Regions from separate parts of the Janthinobacterium lividum genome, predicted to be linked through region 2. Evidence: riboswitches for the same ligand, from Rfam matches in the RefSeq annotation. Region 2 holds a riboswitch; the other holds the start of a gene.
What was found. A riboswitch is a leader RNA that binds a small molecule or an ion and turns the genes downstream of it on or off. The one in region 2 is predicted to bind thiamine pyrophosphate.
Positions count from the first base shown of each region.

Region 1: it holds a riboswitch for thiamine pyrophosphate, as region 2 does, so the genes downstream of both, U0004_RS21045 (TonB-dependent siderophore receptor) here and thiC (phosphomethylpyrimidine synthase ThiC) in region 2, are expected to answer to the same signal.

Region 1 is NZ_CP139976.1:4,643,867-4,651,307, forward strand. Features, by position in the region: gene U0004_RS21025 (sensor histidine kinase) at 1-406, shown strand, start outside; gene U0004_RS21030 (Imm26 family immunity protein) at 532-1,011, opposite strand; gene U0004_RS21035 (ferritin family protein) at 1,105-1,410, opposite strand; gene U0004_RS21040 (iron-containing alcohol dehydrogenase) at 1,553-2,710, shown strand; TPP riboswitch at 2,789-2,886, shown strand; gene U0004_RS21045 (TonB-dependent siderophore receptor) at 2,972-5,137, shown strand; gene U0004_RS21050 (AAA family ATPase) at 5,138-5,686, opposite strand; gene pnuC (nicotinamide riboside transporter PnuC) at 5,686-6,297, opposite strand; gene U0004_RS21060 (DUF2867 domain-containing protein) at 6,372-6,890, opposite strand; gene U0004_RS21065 (TetR/AcrR family transcriptional regulator) at 6,958-7,441, shown strand, end outside.
Region 2 is NZ_CP139976.1:1,125,278-1,132,718, reverse strand. Features, by position in the region: gene U0004_RS05085 (S-(hydroxymethyl)glutathione dehydrogenase/class III alcohol dehydrogenase) at 1-658, opposite strand, end outside; gene U0004_RS05080 (ANTAR domain-containing response regulator) at 759-1,391, opposite strand; gene thiE (thiamine phosphate synthase) at 1,471-2,094, opposite strand; gene thiD (bifunctional hydroxymethylpyrimidine kinase/phosphomethylpyrimidine kinase) at 2,105-2,872, opposite strand; gene U0004_RS05065 (thiazole synthase) at 2,869-3,663, opposite strand; gene thiS (sulfur carrier protein ThiS) at 3,689-3,892, opposite strand; gene thiC (phosphomethylpyrimidine synthase ThiC) at 3,913-5,826, opposite strand; TPP riboswitch at 5,906-6,021, opposite strand; gene U0004_RS05050 (hypothetical protein) at 6,130-6,384, opposite strand; gene U0004_RS05045 (response regulator) at 6,423-7,229, opposite strand; gene U0004_RS05040 (hybrid sensor histidine kinase/response regulator) at 7,258-7,441, opposite strand, start outside.

The sequences.
Region 1 (7,441 bases), 2.8 Mb from region 2:
GGATGTGAAGATCAACGCCAGCATCGCCGACGGCGCGCATGCGATGGGCAACCCCACCGACCTGCGCCGCGTGCTGAACAACCTGATCGAGAATGCGCGCCGTTATGGCAAGACGCCGGGCAGCGACGTGACGGAAATCGACATCGCCTGCCAGGTGCGCACCAGCCACGGCGCGAAAAAGGTCATCATCGAAGTGCAAGACCACGGCACGGGCGTGCCGGCAGAAAAGATCGAGCAACTGATGAAGCCGTTCACCCGCCTCGACACGGCGCGCGGGCAGGCAAACGGCGCCGGCCTGGGCCTGGCCATCGTCGACCGCGTGCTGCTGCGCCACGGCGCCGAATTGCAAGTGCGCAACCGCGAAGGCGGCGGCCTCGCGTTTCAGATCAGCTTGCCAGCGGCGTAGGTCGGATCAGCGAGGCCTTGCCTCGCGTAATCCGACAACATTGTTGGCAATTCCTGTCGGATTACGCGCCAGGCGCTAATCCGACCTACGCTACCGGCTCCGGCGTTTCCGCCGCCCGACGACCGTCAAGCGGACGCCTGCTCCTGCGCCAGCAATTTATTCATCAGCAGTTCCGTCGCCCCGTAGCCGTACAGGGAATCGCTCTCCATGCCCGGCGTATCAAAGGGGATCGATTCCTCGCGGTTCAGCTTGGCAGGGTCCGCATCCGCATAGCTGGCGCGCCAGGCGCGCTGCAAGGATTCATTGCGGCGGATAAAGGCCGGCATGGGCCAGGCGTCGCGCTCCCAGTGGAGGCTGTCACCCAGCAGGGGCCAGCGCTCGTTGAGCAGGGCCATGTCGCCCGTGCGCAGGCGGCGTACGGCCTGTTCCGGCCGCAAGCCTTCCAGCTCATCGAGCGTCGGCAAGCTGTCGCGCTTCGGCCCGAACATATACGCCAGCATGATGCGCCCGGCAGGCGCCCTGCGCGCCACCACGCCGACGGCATAGCCGCCGCCCGGCAAGGGCACGGCAAACCAGCTGCCTTCTCGGTATGGTAATGATCTCATCGTTGCAAACTCCCCCAAAATCGTGTCCGGGGCACAGTCTACGCGAAACGATGCAAAAGTGGCGCATGGTACGCCACAGCAACAAACCAATAGTTACAATATTTTCTCGTCATAGTGATACTGAGCAACAATCGGTCCCGCCTTGAACAGCGCTTCCTTCATGGCCGTATCCAGGCGCGCATCGCGGCGGCGCATCCATTCGAGCAGCATGGATATTTCGCGCCGGCTGGTGTCGCCCGCATGCGCCAGCACGCGGCGCAGTTCCGGGTCCGTGCACGCCTCGAAACGCTGGCTGTTCAAGTCCAGCGCCTGCAGCGCGGCGATGGCAGCGCCGATGGCGCGGTGCATATCGAGCGCGGTGGCCGGCAAGCCGGATTCTTCCAGTGGGACGTTGGTCATGCGCATTCCTTTTCGCGTGGTGGTGACATCGGCTGCATTCTCCACCGCGCGGGCGAAAAGCTCAAGCGTCCACGACACGTTTCCACCCGTTCGGCCATAATCATGGCTCAGCAACAGCCTAAACCCCAGCGGCAGGAGCCCCATGTTCAATTTCGACTTTTACAATCCGACGCAAATCCTCTTCGGCCAGGGCCAGATCGCCGCCATCACGGCGCTGATCCCGCCGCATGCCAGAGTGCTCATGACGTATGGCGGCGGCAGCATCAAGCAGAACGGCGTCTACGATGAAGTCAGGGCGGCGCTGGCCGGCCATACCTTGCTGGAATTTGCCGGCATCGAACCCAATCCCAGCTATGAAACCCTGATGCAGGCCGTGGCCATGGTGAAAAGCGAGCGCATCGATTTCCTGCTGGCCGTCGGCGGCGGTTCCGTGGTCGATGGCACCAAATTCATCGCCGCGGCCGCCCTGCATGAAGGCGAGGCGTGGGACATCCTGGCCAAAGGCGGCAAGATCGTCGAGGCCGCCCTTCCCTTCGGCACGGTATTGACGTTACCGGCCACGGGTTCCGAAATGAATGGCTCGGCCGTGATCACGCGCAAGGCCACGCAGGAAAAGCGCTCGTTCATGAGCCGCAAGGTGTATCCGAAATTCTCCGTACTGGACCCCTCGAAAACATTCACCTTGCCGCTGCGCCAGGTGGGCAATGGCGTCGTCGATGCGTTTGCGCATGTCATGGAACAGTATTTGACCTACCCCGTGAACGCGTCCGTGCAAGACCGCTTCGCCGAAGGCATTTTATTGACCCTGATCGAGGAAGGCCCGAAAGCCCTGTCGCACCCGGACGACTACGACGTGCGCGCCAACGTGATGTGGAGCGCCACCCTGGCCTTGAACGGCCTGATCGGCGTGGGCGTGCCGCAGGACTGGTCCACGCACGCCATCGGCCATGAATTGACGGCTTTGTACGAGCTCGACCATGCCCAGACCCTGGCCATCATCCTGCCCAGCATGCTGCGCGTGCGCAAGCAGGCCAAGCGCGCCAAACTGCTGCAATACGCGGCCCGCGTGTGGGGACTCGACGGCGGCGACGAGGATGGCCGCATCGAGGCCGCCATCGCGCGCACGGAATTCTTCTTCCGCCACATGGGCGTCAAGACGCGCCTGGCCGACTACGGCCTGAACCACGTCAGCGTGGATGCCGTCGTGTCCGCCCTGGAAGCGCACGGCATGACGGCGCTGGGCGAGCAGCGCGAAGTGACGCCCGCCGTCAGCCGCAAGGTCCTGGAACTGAGTCTGTAGCGCAGTTTGCAAATTCCAGCCACACTGTTGTAAAACGGTCAGCCAGGGGGACAGCTGGCCGTGGTTCATGCTAAGCTGTCATTTCGCTAGGGGTCCTGGAGTCGTTATCCGGGTGAGAGATACCCTTCGTACCTGATCTGGATAATGCCAGCGAAGGAAAGCGCAAAGTACCTCCCTCCTTTGATAGCTCCTGCGTTGGCGCCAGCCGAACAAGCAGCCTGCCGTGCTCTTTACAGAGACGGCTTGAACCACGAGCAATCTATGTCCACACCGAATTTATCCGTTTCTGTACTGACCCTGGCCATCCTGCACGCGTTTGCCGCGCCTGCCTTTGCTGCGAACGACACCGCCGAAGCCGCCGATCCGCAGGCCCAAAACATGGCCGAAGTCGTCGTCACGGCCAGCAAGGCGCCGGCCGCCAAGCGCGCCTCCGTGGGCGGCTTTGCCGACGCGCCGCTGCTGCAGACACCGGCGTCCGTCACCGTCATTTCGCAAAAAGACATGCAGGACTTGCAGATCCGCAATCTCAGCGATGCCGTCAAGCTCGACGCCAGCATCAACGAATCGTACAACGCCGTCGGCTACGCGGAACAGTTCACCATCCGCGGCTTCAAGCTCGACACAAACTCCAGCTACCGCAAGGATGGCGTGGCCATTCCTGGCGACACGCAAATTCCGCTGGAAAACAAGGAACGCATCGAAGTCTTAAAAGGCCTGGCCGGCTTGCAGGCAGGCGTGGCCGCGCCTGGCGGCGTGATCGACTTCATCGTCAAGCGCCCCACCGCCGCACCGCTGCGCACCGTCACCGTGGAAGCGCGCGAACGGGGCACCGTGTATGGCGCCGTCGACCTGGGCGGACGCCTGGAAGACACGCGCTTCGGTTACCGCGTCAACGTGGCGGCCGAGCGCCTGCGTTCCTACATCCAGGGCGCGGACGGCAACCGTCGGTTCATTTCCGGCGCCTTCGACTGGCAGATTTCCCCGCAAGCGCTGCTGCAGCTCGACGCCGACTACCAGGACAAGGCGCAGGTCACGGCGCCCGGCTTCCAGCTGCTGAGCAACGGCAGCCTGCCGGCCAACGTCAGCGCCGACGCCATGCTCAACAAGCAACCGTGGACGCATCCGGTGGAAACCGTCACCAGCAACCTCGGCCTGCGCTTCCAGTACGCCTTCAATGACGACTGGCACGCCACCCTCTCCGCCAACCAGCACTCGTTCAAGCGCGACGACTACACGGCGTATCCGTATGGCTGCAGCCCGGAAGGCTGGGCGCCCGTCTTCTGCAGCAATGGCGATTTCTCCGTATGGGACTTCCGCAGCCTGGGCGAGACAAAGAAGCCGTTGAGCGCGCAAGCCATGATCCAGGGCAAGTTCGCCACCGGCAGCCTGCGCCACGAATTCACTGCCGGCGTGTCGTACTTCAACCGCAAGGACCGGGCCGGCAAGTACGTGTACGACGAAGTGGGCATCAGCAATATCTACCGTCCCGTCATCGTCGCGCCATCCGACGGCGTCACTGGCCCCGTGCGCCTGGTACGCAACGACAAGGAAAAATCCGTCTTCGTGCAAGACATCGTCAGCCTGGCGCCCAACTGGAAGCTGCATGGCGGCCTGCGCCACATCAATGTGGATGGCTACCAGTATGTGCTCAAGGCCGACCAGGAAATCCGCGCCAAGCACGACTTCCTGTTGCCGAACGTGGCGCTGGTGTACAACCCGCAAGACAATATCGCCGTGTATGCATCGTATTCGCAGGGCATGGAACACGGCGGCACGGCCGACCGCTACGCGGAAAACGCCAATGTGGAACTGACGCCGAGCCGCTCGAAGCAGATCGAATTGGGCGTGAAGGCGGACCTGACGCCGGACTTCATGGTAGCCGCCACCCTGTTCCAGATCCGCAAGGGCCTGGAATTCAACCAGTACCTCGACAGCAGCATGAGCACCTACAACTTCGTGCGCGCGGGCCAGGCCCAGCACCGTGGCCTGGAATTGTCGGCCCAGGGCAAGGCATCGGCCAACCTGAACCTGGGCGCGTCCGTCACGGCCCTGAACAGCCAGCAATCAGGCACGGGCAGTGCGGACTACGATGGCAAGCGCGTGCCCAACGTGCCGGCCTTCAAGGCGGCCGTGCACGCCGACTACGCCGTGCCGCAGGTGGCGGGCTTGAGCGTGAATGGCAGCTGGGAATATGCGGGCAAAAAGGCGTTTGAAAACAACAACACCACCTTCGTGCCTTCGTACAGCGTGTTCAACCTGGGCGCCGCCTGGGCCACGCGCCTGGCCGGCACGCCAGCCGTGCTGCGCGCCACCGTCAACAACGTGACGGACAAGTTCTACTGGCGCGATGTGACTCCGGAAGCAGGCGGCTACCTGTTCCCGGGTGCAAGCCGCACCTTGAAGGTGTCGGCGCAATTCGACTTTTAATTAAGTTGACGTAAAGGCAGGCGCCGCATCAAGCGCCTGCTGCAGCAAGGGCGCCGCCTGTTCCAGGCGCGCCTCCAGGCTGTCGTGCAGCACGTGGTAGGCGATGCCGCGCGCGTCGAGCTCGTCGAGCAGGTAGCGGTAGATCAGCTGGCGCACGGCTTCCGACTCGCGCTGCAAGCCGTCGGCCACCCACGGGCTGTCGGGCGCCGTCACCAACGTCAGATCGTACTGTGTGGCATCGGCCAGCGCCGCCAGCGGCGCATCGGCGCCATTGAAATAATGGCGGCTGTAGACCACCGTCATCAACGGCGTCGTATCGCAAAACAGGAAGTGGCGCGCCTGCGCGGTGGCAGCCGCTTCGCGTTCGACTTGCGTTCGCGCAATGCCAAACTGGTCGGCCGCGACGGGCACCCTGCCCTGCTTCTCGACAAATTCGCGCAAGTATTCCGGCACCCACACGGTGCCGTAGCGTTCGGCCAGGGCGGCTGCCAGGGTCGACTTGCCCGACGATTCCGCGCCCAGGATGGCCACGCGCACGCAACGCTCCATCACTTGAGGACCATCGCGCTCGGCGCGGCCGGGGCCGACTTTCTCCACGCCAGCAAGCCGATGATGGCCATCACGACGAAGAAGGCATACAGCACGGCCGTCAGGATCAGTCCCTTGTGCAGGTATAGCCAGACATACAGCACGTCGACGATGATCCAGGCGATCCAGTTTTCCAGTTTCTTGCGCGACAGCAGGAATTGCCCCACCAGGCTGCCTGCCGTGAGGAAGCCGTCCGCGTGGGGCACGTCCGTATCCGTCGTCGTCAGCAGCCAGGCGATCAGCAGGAAGCCGACCAGCCAGCCTGCGGCGCACGCCATCCAGCCGCGTCCATCGAGGCGCGTGACGGGCAAGGTCTTGCCGCCGCTGGCCGGGTGCAGCCACTGGTACCAGCCCCAGAACGAGACGCTGATGAACAGCAGTTGCAAGGCCATGTCGCCATACAGGCGCGATTCGAAAAACACGAAACCGTAGGCGGCCGAGGAAATGATGGCGAACAGCCACGCCCAGTGATTCTGGCGGATGTTCAGCGCAACGGTTGTCAATGCCAGGACAAAGGAAATCAGTTCAAGCGGCGTGGTGGCAAAACCCAGCAGGAGAAGCGTATCGTTCATGGGAATCGTGATGAGGCTGGTGGTGCAGTATGCAATACCAGCCATGAATAAGCAAGATTGCCCGCTCAGTGCGCTCAGGCAAAGCCGCCCTTGACGGCGCGTGCCAGCGAACGCTGCACGATCAGCTTGTGGAAAGGCCGGATCATCAGGATGTAGGCACGTCCCACCCCGTTATGGCAATGCACGACGCTGGACATGGTGATGCTGCCATGCGGCCCCGCGTCGCGGTGGCGCAGCACCGACAGGCGGAAATCCAGGTGGCTGTCATCCTCGCCCACGATGATTTCATCTTCGCTGACGGCAAAGATGCGGAAGATGCCGATGCGCTTGCCGGGCCGCGCTTCCATCTGTTTTGCCGTCCGGATACCGAAGCGCGCCACAATGGCGTCGCGCACCACCATCAGCTTGCGCGCCCAGCCCGGCTGGCTGCCCAGCAGCACGCGCGCCAGGCTTTCCATGTCCATCTGGCGCGCCTGCGCAGTCGGCAAGTCGACGGCATACGCGTCGGCCAGGTTGCTGCCCGGATACAAGGGGGCGATGCTGGCGCCTGGCGGCAAGGCCACGGCGCGTACCACGTTGCTTATCTCTTGCATGTGCTCTCCATGTGTTCAGTGATAACATGGCCATCATACACGACAATGTGAACAGCGATAACATAGAATGACAAGCACAAGTACTTACCATCACGGCAACCTGCGCGACACCCTGGTCGCCGCCACCATCGCCCAACTGGCACAGCAAAGCGACGCCACCCTCTCGCTGCGCGAACTGGCGCGCACGGTGGGCGTGTCGATCGCCGCCGTGTACCGCCACTTCCCCAGCAAGGAAGCCTTGCTGGCCGACGTGGCGGCAGCCGGCTTCGCCAGCCTGATCGCCAAATGGGAGGCAGAACTGCCGCCGCAGGGCAGCCTGCCCTCCGAACAGCGTTTTCAGCTGCTGGGCCAGCAATACATCGAATTCGCCCTGGCCGCACCGGCCCATTACCGGCTGATGTTCGAACACCAGGATGTGCGCCAGTTCCCCGCCCTGATGGAAGCGGCGCAAGCGTGCTTCCAGTACGTGCTGCAGACGGCCGGCGCGGCCGTGCGCGAAGCGGGCCTCGACCCGCGCTGGGACAAGGCCGCCGCCAGCGCCGGCTGGTCGC
Region 2 (7,441 bases):
TGATGTCCACGCCGATGATCTTGTCGGCGCCAACCATTTTCGCCGCCTGGATCACGTTCAGGCCGATGCCGCCCAGGCCGAACACGACCACATTGGCGCCCGCTTCCACCTTGGCCGTAAACAACACGGCGCCCACGCCCGTCGTCACGCCGCAGCCGATGTAGCAGACTTTGTCGAATGGCGCATCTTCGCGGATCTTCGCCAGGGCAATTTCCGGCACGACGATGTAGTTCGAGAAGGTGGATGTGCCCATGTAATGGAAGATGGGCTTGCCGTCGATGGAAAAGCGCGAAGTCGCGTCCGGCATCAGGCCGCGGCCCTGGGTCGAGCGGATCGACTGGCACAGGTTGGTTTTTTGCGACAGGCAGAATTTGCACTGGCGGCATTCCGGCGTGTACAGGGGAATGACGTGGTCATCCTTCTTCAGGCTTTTCACGCCCGGGCCCACATCGACGACGATGCCGGCGCCTTCATGGCCGAGGATCGACGGGAAGATGCCTTCCGGATCGGCGCCCGACAGGGTGTAGTAATCGGTGTGGCAAATGCCGGTGGCCTTGATCTCGACCAGTACTTCGCCCTCGCGCGGGCCGGCCAGGTCGACTTCTTCGATCGTCAGCGGAGCGCCCGCCTTCCATGCAATCGCTGCTTTGGTTTTCATGTGTGTCCTGTCTATGGTTGAACCAGGCGCGCCAGCGCGCCGTATCGCCACATCATAACAAGGCAGGCGCCGACGTGCCATGCTGGCGCCGGTGCAACGCTTACTTGGTTTTCGCCCGGTTCAAAAAGGCGCCGTGCAGGCCGTTCAGGGTTTCTTCGGCCAGCAGCAGCTGGCTGGCGATTTCATTGATCTTGCGGCGGCTGGAACGGGCGTGGTCGCGCAGCACTTCGAACGCCGTGTTGCGGTCCGTCTGGAACTTACCCATCAGCAAACCGACAGCCAGGCTCGTTTCGCGGCCGGCGGCCAGCGCCGCATTCAGGTTCAGTTCGGTGCGCCGCAGCTGGCGGATTTCATCGGCGCGCGCCAGACCCGCTTCGAATGCGGGCATCAAGCGGCCTTCGTCGACGGGTTTGACGACATAGCCGACGGCGCCATAGGCGGCCGCCTGCTTGCCCGATTCGCTGTCGCCGCTGCCGGACAGGAACATGAACGGCACGGCCGTTTCGCCATGCAGGCGCTTGGCCAGCTCCAGGCCCGACATGCCCGGCATGTGGATGTCGAGCAAGGCCAGGTCGGGCTCGCGCTGGGCAATCAGCTGCAGCGCCACTTCGGCCGAATGGGCCAGGGCCGTCTCGTAGCCGGCATGGCGCAGGACTTCGCCGAGGAATTCCAACAGGAGTTGGTCATCGTCAACGATCAGGATAAGGCGTTTCGCGGCGGCTGGCTGACTCATGGGCAAAGGGACCTCGGTAATGAATGATGCTCTTATTATATGCCGATTATCCGCCCAAACCAGCCCTGCACCCGCATGCTCATGCCGCAAACAAGTGATTGAATTGCTGCACCGCAATATTCACATCGTCCGCCTGGTATTCTTTGCCAAAGACGCTGCTGATGGCCGCCACCATGTCGGCGCCGCGCGCCACCAGCGGCGCGGCGTTTTCCGGCGTCATGCCGCCGATCACCACGCAGGGCAAGGCGATCTCGCGCTTGGCCTGCAGCACGATATCGGGCGGCGTCGTGACCGGATACTTTTTCACCAGCGAGGGATAAAAGCCGCCGAAGGCTACATAGCTGGCGCCGCCAGCCTGCGCCGTCCGCGCCAGGGCCATGTCGCCATAGCATGAGGCGCCGACGAGCTTGTCCTTGCCCAGGCGCGCGCGCACCTGCGCGACGGACGCATCCGTGCCGCCCACGTGCACGCCGTCCGCGTCGAGCTCTTCGCACAGCTCGATAAAATCGTTGATGATGAAAGGCACGCCATACTTGCGGGCCAGGACCAGCAAGGCGCCCGCCTGCTCGCGCCGCTGTTCCGCCTCGGCGCTCTTGTGGCGGTATTGCAGCAGGGCCACGCCGCCATGCAAAGCCTGTTCCGTGATATCGAGCAGGCGGTCGGTGTCATCCCAGTTCGGGGTAACCAGATACAGTCCACGCATGATGTTTTCCTTATTGAATGAATCGTTGCGGTATCAGTTGGCCTGGCGCAACCGCATACGCGCCGGCCAGGGCCGCATGGCAATAGCTTTGCGCGCCATCAAGCGCTTCGGGCAATGCCTGGCCCAGTGCCAGGCGCGCCGCGATGGCGGACGCCAGGGTGCAGCCGCTGCCGTGGAATTCGCCGGGCAGGCGCGGCCAGCGCCACTCGCGCGCCCTGTCCTCGCCATCGTGCCAGCGGTTGACGATCACCTCGCCTTCGCCATGGCCGCCCGTCACCAGCACGTTCTTGCAGCCTTGCGCGCGCAAGTTTTTCTCGCCACCGAGGGCCGCCGCTTCCGGCCCATTCGGTACGATGACGGTAGTCACCGGCAGCAAGGGTGCCAGCGCCAGCACGGCGTCGTCCCGGCTGAGCACGTCGCCATGGCCGCTGGCCAGCACGGGATCGAGCACGACAGGCAAATCCGGCCGGACCAGCCGCAATTGCGCGATCAGTTGCGCAATGACGGCCGCATTCGCGGCGCTGCCGGGAATGCCGATCTTCACGGCATCGATGGCGATCTTGTCGATCAGCGTCTGCGCCTGTCGGCGCAGCAATTCCGGGGCCACAGGCTCGACAGCAAACACGCGGTCGTTGTCCTGCACCGTCAGCGCCGTGATGACAGGCAAGGCATGCGCGCCCTGCGCGGTAATTGCCACGATATCGGCGGCGATGCCGGCGCCGCCCGACGGATCGGCGCCGGCAAACACCAGCACCGTCGGCCGGCTCCCCGGCTTCACGCCAGGCGGCCCGCCATCGGCGACGATGGCGAAGCGGCGAATTTACGCGGCATGCGCCCCGCCAGGAATGCTTCGCGCCCGGCCCGCACGGCCAGCTTCATGGCATGCGCCATGCGCACGGGGTCGCGCGCGCCGGCAATGGCTGTATTCATCAGCACGCCATCGCAGCCAAGTTCCATGGCAATGGCCGCATCCGACGCCGTGCCCACGCCCGCATCGACGAGCACGGGCACTTTCGCCTGATCGATGATCAAGGACAAGTTCCACGGATTCAGGATGCCCATGCCCGAGCCGATCAGCGACGCCAGCGGCATGACGGCCACGCAGCCGATGTCCTCCAGAATCTTCGCCTGGATGGGGTCGTCGCTGCAGTAGACCATCACGTCGAAGCCATCCTTGACCAGCGCTTCTGCCGCGACCAGGGTTTCCGGCATGTGCGGAAACAGGGTTTTTTCGTCGCCCAGCACTTCCAGCTTCACCAGATTGCGCCCGCCCAGGAGCTCGCGCGCCAGTTGCAGGGTGTAGACGGCATCTTTTGCGTTGTAGCAGCCGGCCGTGTTCGGCAAAATCGTGTACTGGTCCGGCGGCACGAAGTCCAGCAGGCTGGGCGCGTTCGGGTCCTGGCCGATATTGACCCTGCGGATCGCCACCGTGATGATCTGCGCCTCGGCCGCGTCCGTCGCTTCGCGCGTCTGCGGCAAATCCTTGTACTTGCCGCTGCCCACCAGCAGGCGCGATTGATACTGTTTTCCTGCGATGGTCAGCAGGTCGTCATGTGTTGCGGTATTCATGTGCTTTTCCTTGTCTATTCTCAACTTAACCGCCGCCGATGGCGCGTACTATCTCCACTTGGTCTTGCGTCTGCAAGACCTGCCCTGGCCACGCCTTGCGCGGCACGACGTTGCGGTTGACGGCCAGCGCCAGCGCCTGGTTTTCCAGCGACAGCGCGGCGATCAGTTGGTCCAGGGTTTGCCCCGGCGGCACCTGGTGCGGTGCGCCGTTGAGCGTGATGGATATCAATGCAGGCATCACGCTCTCCTTCAGACCTTGCGGTACAGCTCGGCGCCGTTCTTGATGAATTCGATGGCCTTGATTTCCATGCCCTGCTTGAGCGCCTTGTCTTCCGCGATACCCATGCCGGCCGCGTATTCGCGCACCTCCTGCGTGATTTTCATCGAACAGAAATGCGGGCCGCACATGGAGCAGAAATGCGCCACCTTGGCCGAATCCTTGGGCAAGGTTTCATCATGGAATTCGCGCGCCTTGTCCGGGTCCAGGCCGATATTGAACTGGTCGTCCCAGCGGAATTCGAAGCGGGCTTTCGACAGGGCGTTGTCGCGGATCTGCGCGCCCGGATGGCCCTTGGCCAGGTCGGCCGCATGCGCCGCGATCTTGTACGTGATGATGCCGTCCTTGACGTCCGCCTTGTTGGGCAGGCCCAGGTGTTCCTTCGGCGTCACGTAGCACAGCATGGCCGTGCCATACCAGCCGATCATGGCCGCGCCGATGCCCGAGGTGATGTGGTCATAGCCGGGCGCGATATCCGTCGTCAGCGGCCCCAGGGTATAGAACGGCGCTTCGCCGCACTGTTCCAGCTGCAAGTCCATGTTTTCTTTAATCAGCTGCATGGGCACGTGGCCCGGCCCCTCGATCATCACCTGTACGTCGTGCTTCCAGGCAACTTGCGTCAGCTCGCCCAGGGTCTTCAGCTCGCCCAGCTGCGCTTCGTCGTTGGCGTCGTAGATGGAGCCGGGGCGCAAGCCGTCGCCCAGCGAGAACGACACGTCATACGCCTTCATGATTTCGCAGATTTCTTCGAAATGCGTGTACAGGAACGATTCCTGGTGGTGCGCCAGGCACCATTTCGCCATGATGGAGCCGCCGCGCGAGACGATGCCCGTCAGGCGCTTGGCCGTCATCGGCACATAGCGCAGCAGCACGCCCGCGTGGATGGTGAAGTAGTCGACGCCTTGCTCGGCCTGCTCGATCAGGGTGTCGCGGAAGATTTCCCAAGTTAAATCTTCGGCCTTGCCATTGACCTTTTCCAGCGCCTGGTAGATGGGCACGGTGCCGATGGGCACGGGGCTGTTGCGCACGATCCATTCGCGCGTTTCGTGGATGTGCTTGCCGGTCGACAAGTCCATCACGTTGTCGCCACCCCAGCGGATGGCCCAGGTCATCTTTTCCACTTCCTCGCCGATCGACGAGGTGACGGCGGAATTGCCGATGTTTGCGTTAATTTTCACCAGGAAATTGCGGCCGATGATCATCGGTTCCACTTCCGGGTGGTTGATGTTGGCGGGAATGATGGCGCGGCCGCGGGCGATTTCCTCGCGCACGAATTCCGGCGTGATCTCGGCCGGGATGCTGGCGCCGAAGGACTGGCCCGGGTGCTGGCGGCCCATCAGGTCGGCCAGGCGCTCGCCCATGGGGCCGGAAGCCTTGAGTTCGCGCAAATATTCCTGGCGGCGCATGTTTTCGCGGATGGCAACAAACTCCATTTCCGGCGTGATGATGCCGCGCCTCGCGTAATGCATCTGCGTAACATTCTTGCCGGCAATGGCGCGGCGCGGCTTGCGGTGCAGGTTGAAACGCAGCTCGGCCAGTTTCGGGTCCGCCAGGCGGGCGATGCCGTAATCGGAGGTCGGACCGGGTAATTCTTCCGTGTCGGCGCGCTCCATGATCCATGGCAGGCGCGGCGTGTCCAGGCCCGAGCGGATATCGATCTGCACGTCCGGGTCCGTGTAGGGGCCGGAGGTGTCGTACACGTAGATCGGCGGATTCTTTTCGCCGCCGAACGACGCTTCCGTATCGGACTGGCTGATCTCGCGCATGGGCACGCGGATGTCGGGGCGGCTGCCTTCGACATAGATCTTGCGCGAATTGGGCAGCGGCGCGATGGCGGCTTCGTCGACCGTGGCGGTGGCGGAGAGGAATTTCGGGTTGACGTTCATTTTGGCTCCTTGGCTAGACTGTTTTTAAGCCTGGAGCCAGCTAAGGAGGTTCGGAATTGCGCACGCGGAAAAGCGGGGTGCGTTCATCCTAAAGCTTCCCTTCGCTGGCATTATCCAGATCAGGTTCGGAGGGTATTTCTCACCCGCGCTTGCACCGTGTTTCCACAGCGAAAGGCAGGACCCCTAGCGTTTGCCGCCTTGCGGCAGCGAGCCAATTATACGCGGTTCACGCCGCGTGGCCAGATGATTTCTTGCAGGTGTCGTCTTTGCGCATCGGCTGCCGCGCAGCCGATGTCATTACGATTATTTCTTCTTGCCCCAGCGCCAGCCGGTCGGTTCGCCCTTCAGCTGGCAGATGAAAATGAGCACGGCGACGATGGCCGCTTCATAGATGATGTACAGCGCCAGCGATTCTTGCGGCGGGAACAGGAAGGCGCCGCAGGCGAACAGCGCCAGCGCGGACAGGAACACCAGCCAGCCCTGCCAGGTGATGGGCAAGCCCCAGCCCCAGCCATAGGTCTTGGCGGGGAACCAGTAGGAAGGAGATTTGTCAGTCATGATTTTTCCTGGTCAGTATCGATGGCACCAAGTATAAATCAGGCACTCCGATGGCGCTGCGTGACATCGAGGCCGATGCCGCGGTAGCCGATGAAGCGGCTGCCATTGTCGAACATCGGTTCGCCGCTCACTTGCAGGTACTGCGTGCTGCCGTCGAGGTTGGCGCGGCTGTAGATAAAGTCGAGAAACGGTTCCCGTGCGGCAATCTTGGCGTCGAGCAAGGCACGCTCGGCCGCGTTCCAGCGTTGCGGCTCTTCCTCGCTGCCGATGCCCAGCATTTCAGCCACGGGGCCGGAAAAGCGCGTCAAATTGCCCTGCGCATCCTGCTCCCAGTACCAGTCGGACGACAGTTCCGTGAAGCGCTGGAAGCGCGCTTCGCTTTCGCGCAACTCCGCCGTGCGCACTTCCACCATCTGTTCCAGCGACTTGTTGTATTCGGCCAGCTTCTGGTACAGCAGCCGCACTTCCAGCATGTTGTGGATGCGCGTCTTCACTTCCACCAGGTCGAAAGGCTTGCTGACGAAATCCTTGGCGCCCGCTTGCAGGGCGCGCAGCTTGTGGCCGGGCTGGGCCGTGATCACCAGCACGGGCAGATAGCTGCCCGCCTCGATGTCGCGCAAGCCTTCCATCACTTCGAAGCCATCCATTTCCGGCATCTGCAAGTCGAGCAGGATCAGGTCGTAGCGGTGCTGCTGGTGCAGCGCGCGCACGGCTTGCGGGTCCATGGTGGAGGTGATGCGCGTATAGCCGGCGTTGCGCAACACCTGCTCGAGCAGCATGACGTTGGCCTCCTGGTCATCGACGATGAGGATGCTGGCGTTCAGGATCTCGGTGGCTTGAAGCATGGCGGTATTCCTAAAAATAAGTGCTGAATTAGCGTATTACGTGAGTGTCGTCGGCCAGGCCGAGCGCGGCCGCGTGGTGCAGGGCCACGTCGAGCGCATCCATGAATTCGACCACCTTGATCGGTTTGGTCAGGTAGCGGAAGAAGCCCGCTTGCAGGCCTTTCTCGATGTCGCGCGGCACGGCGTTGGCCGACAGCGCCATCACGGGAATG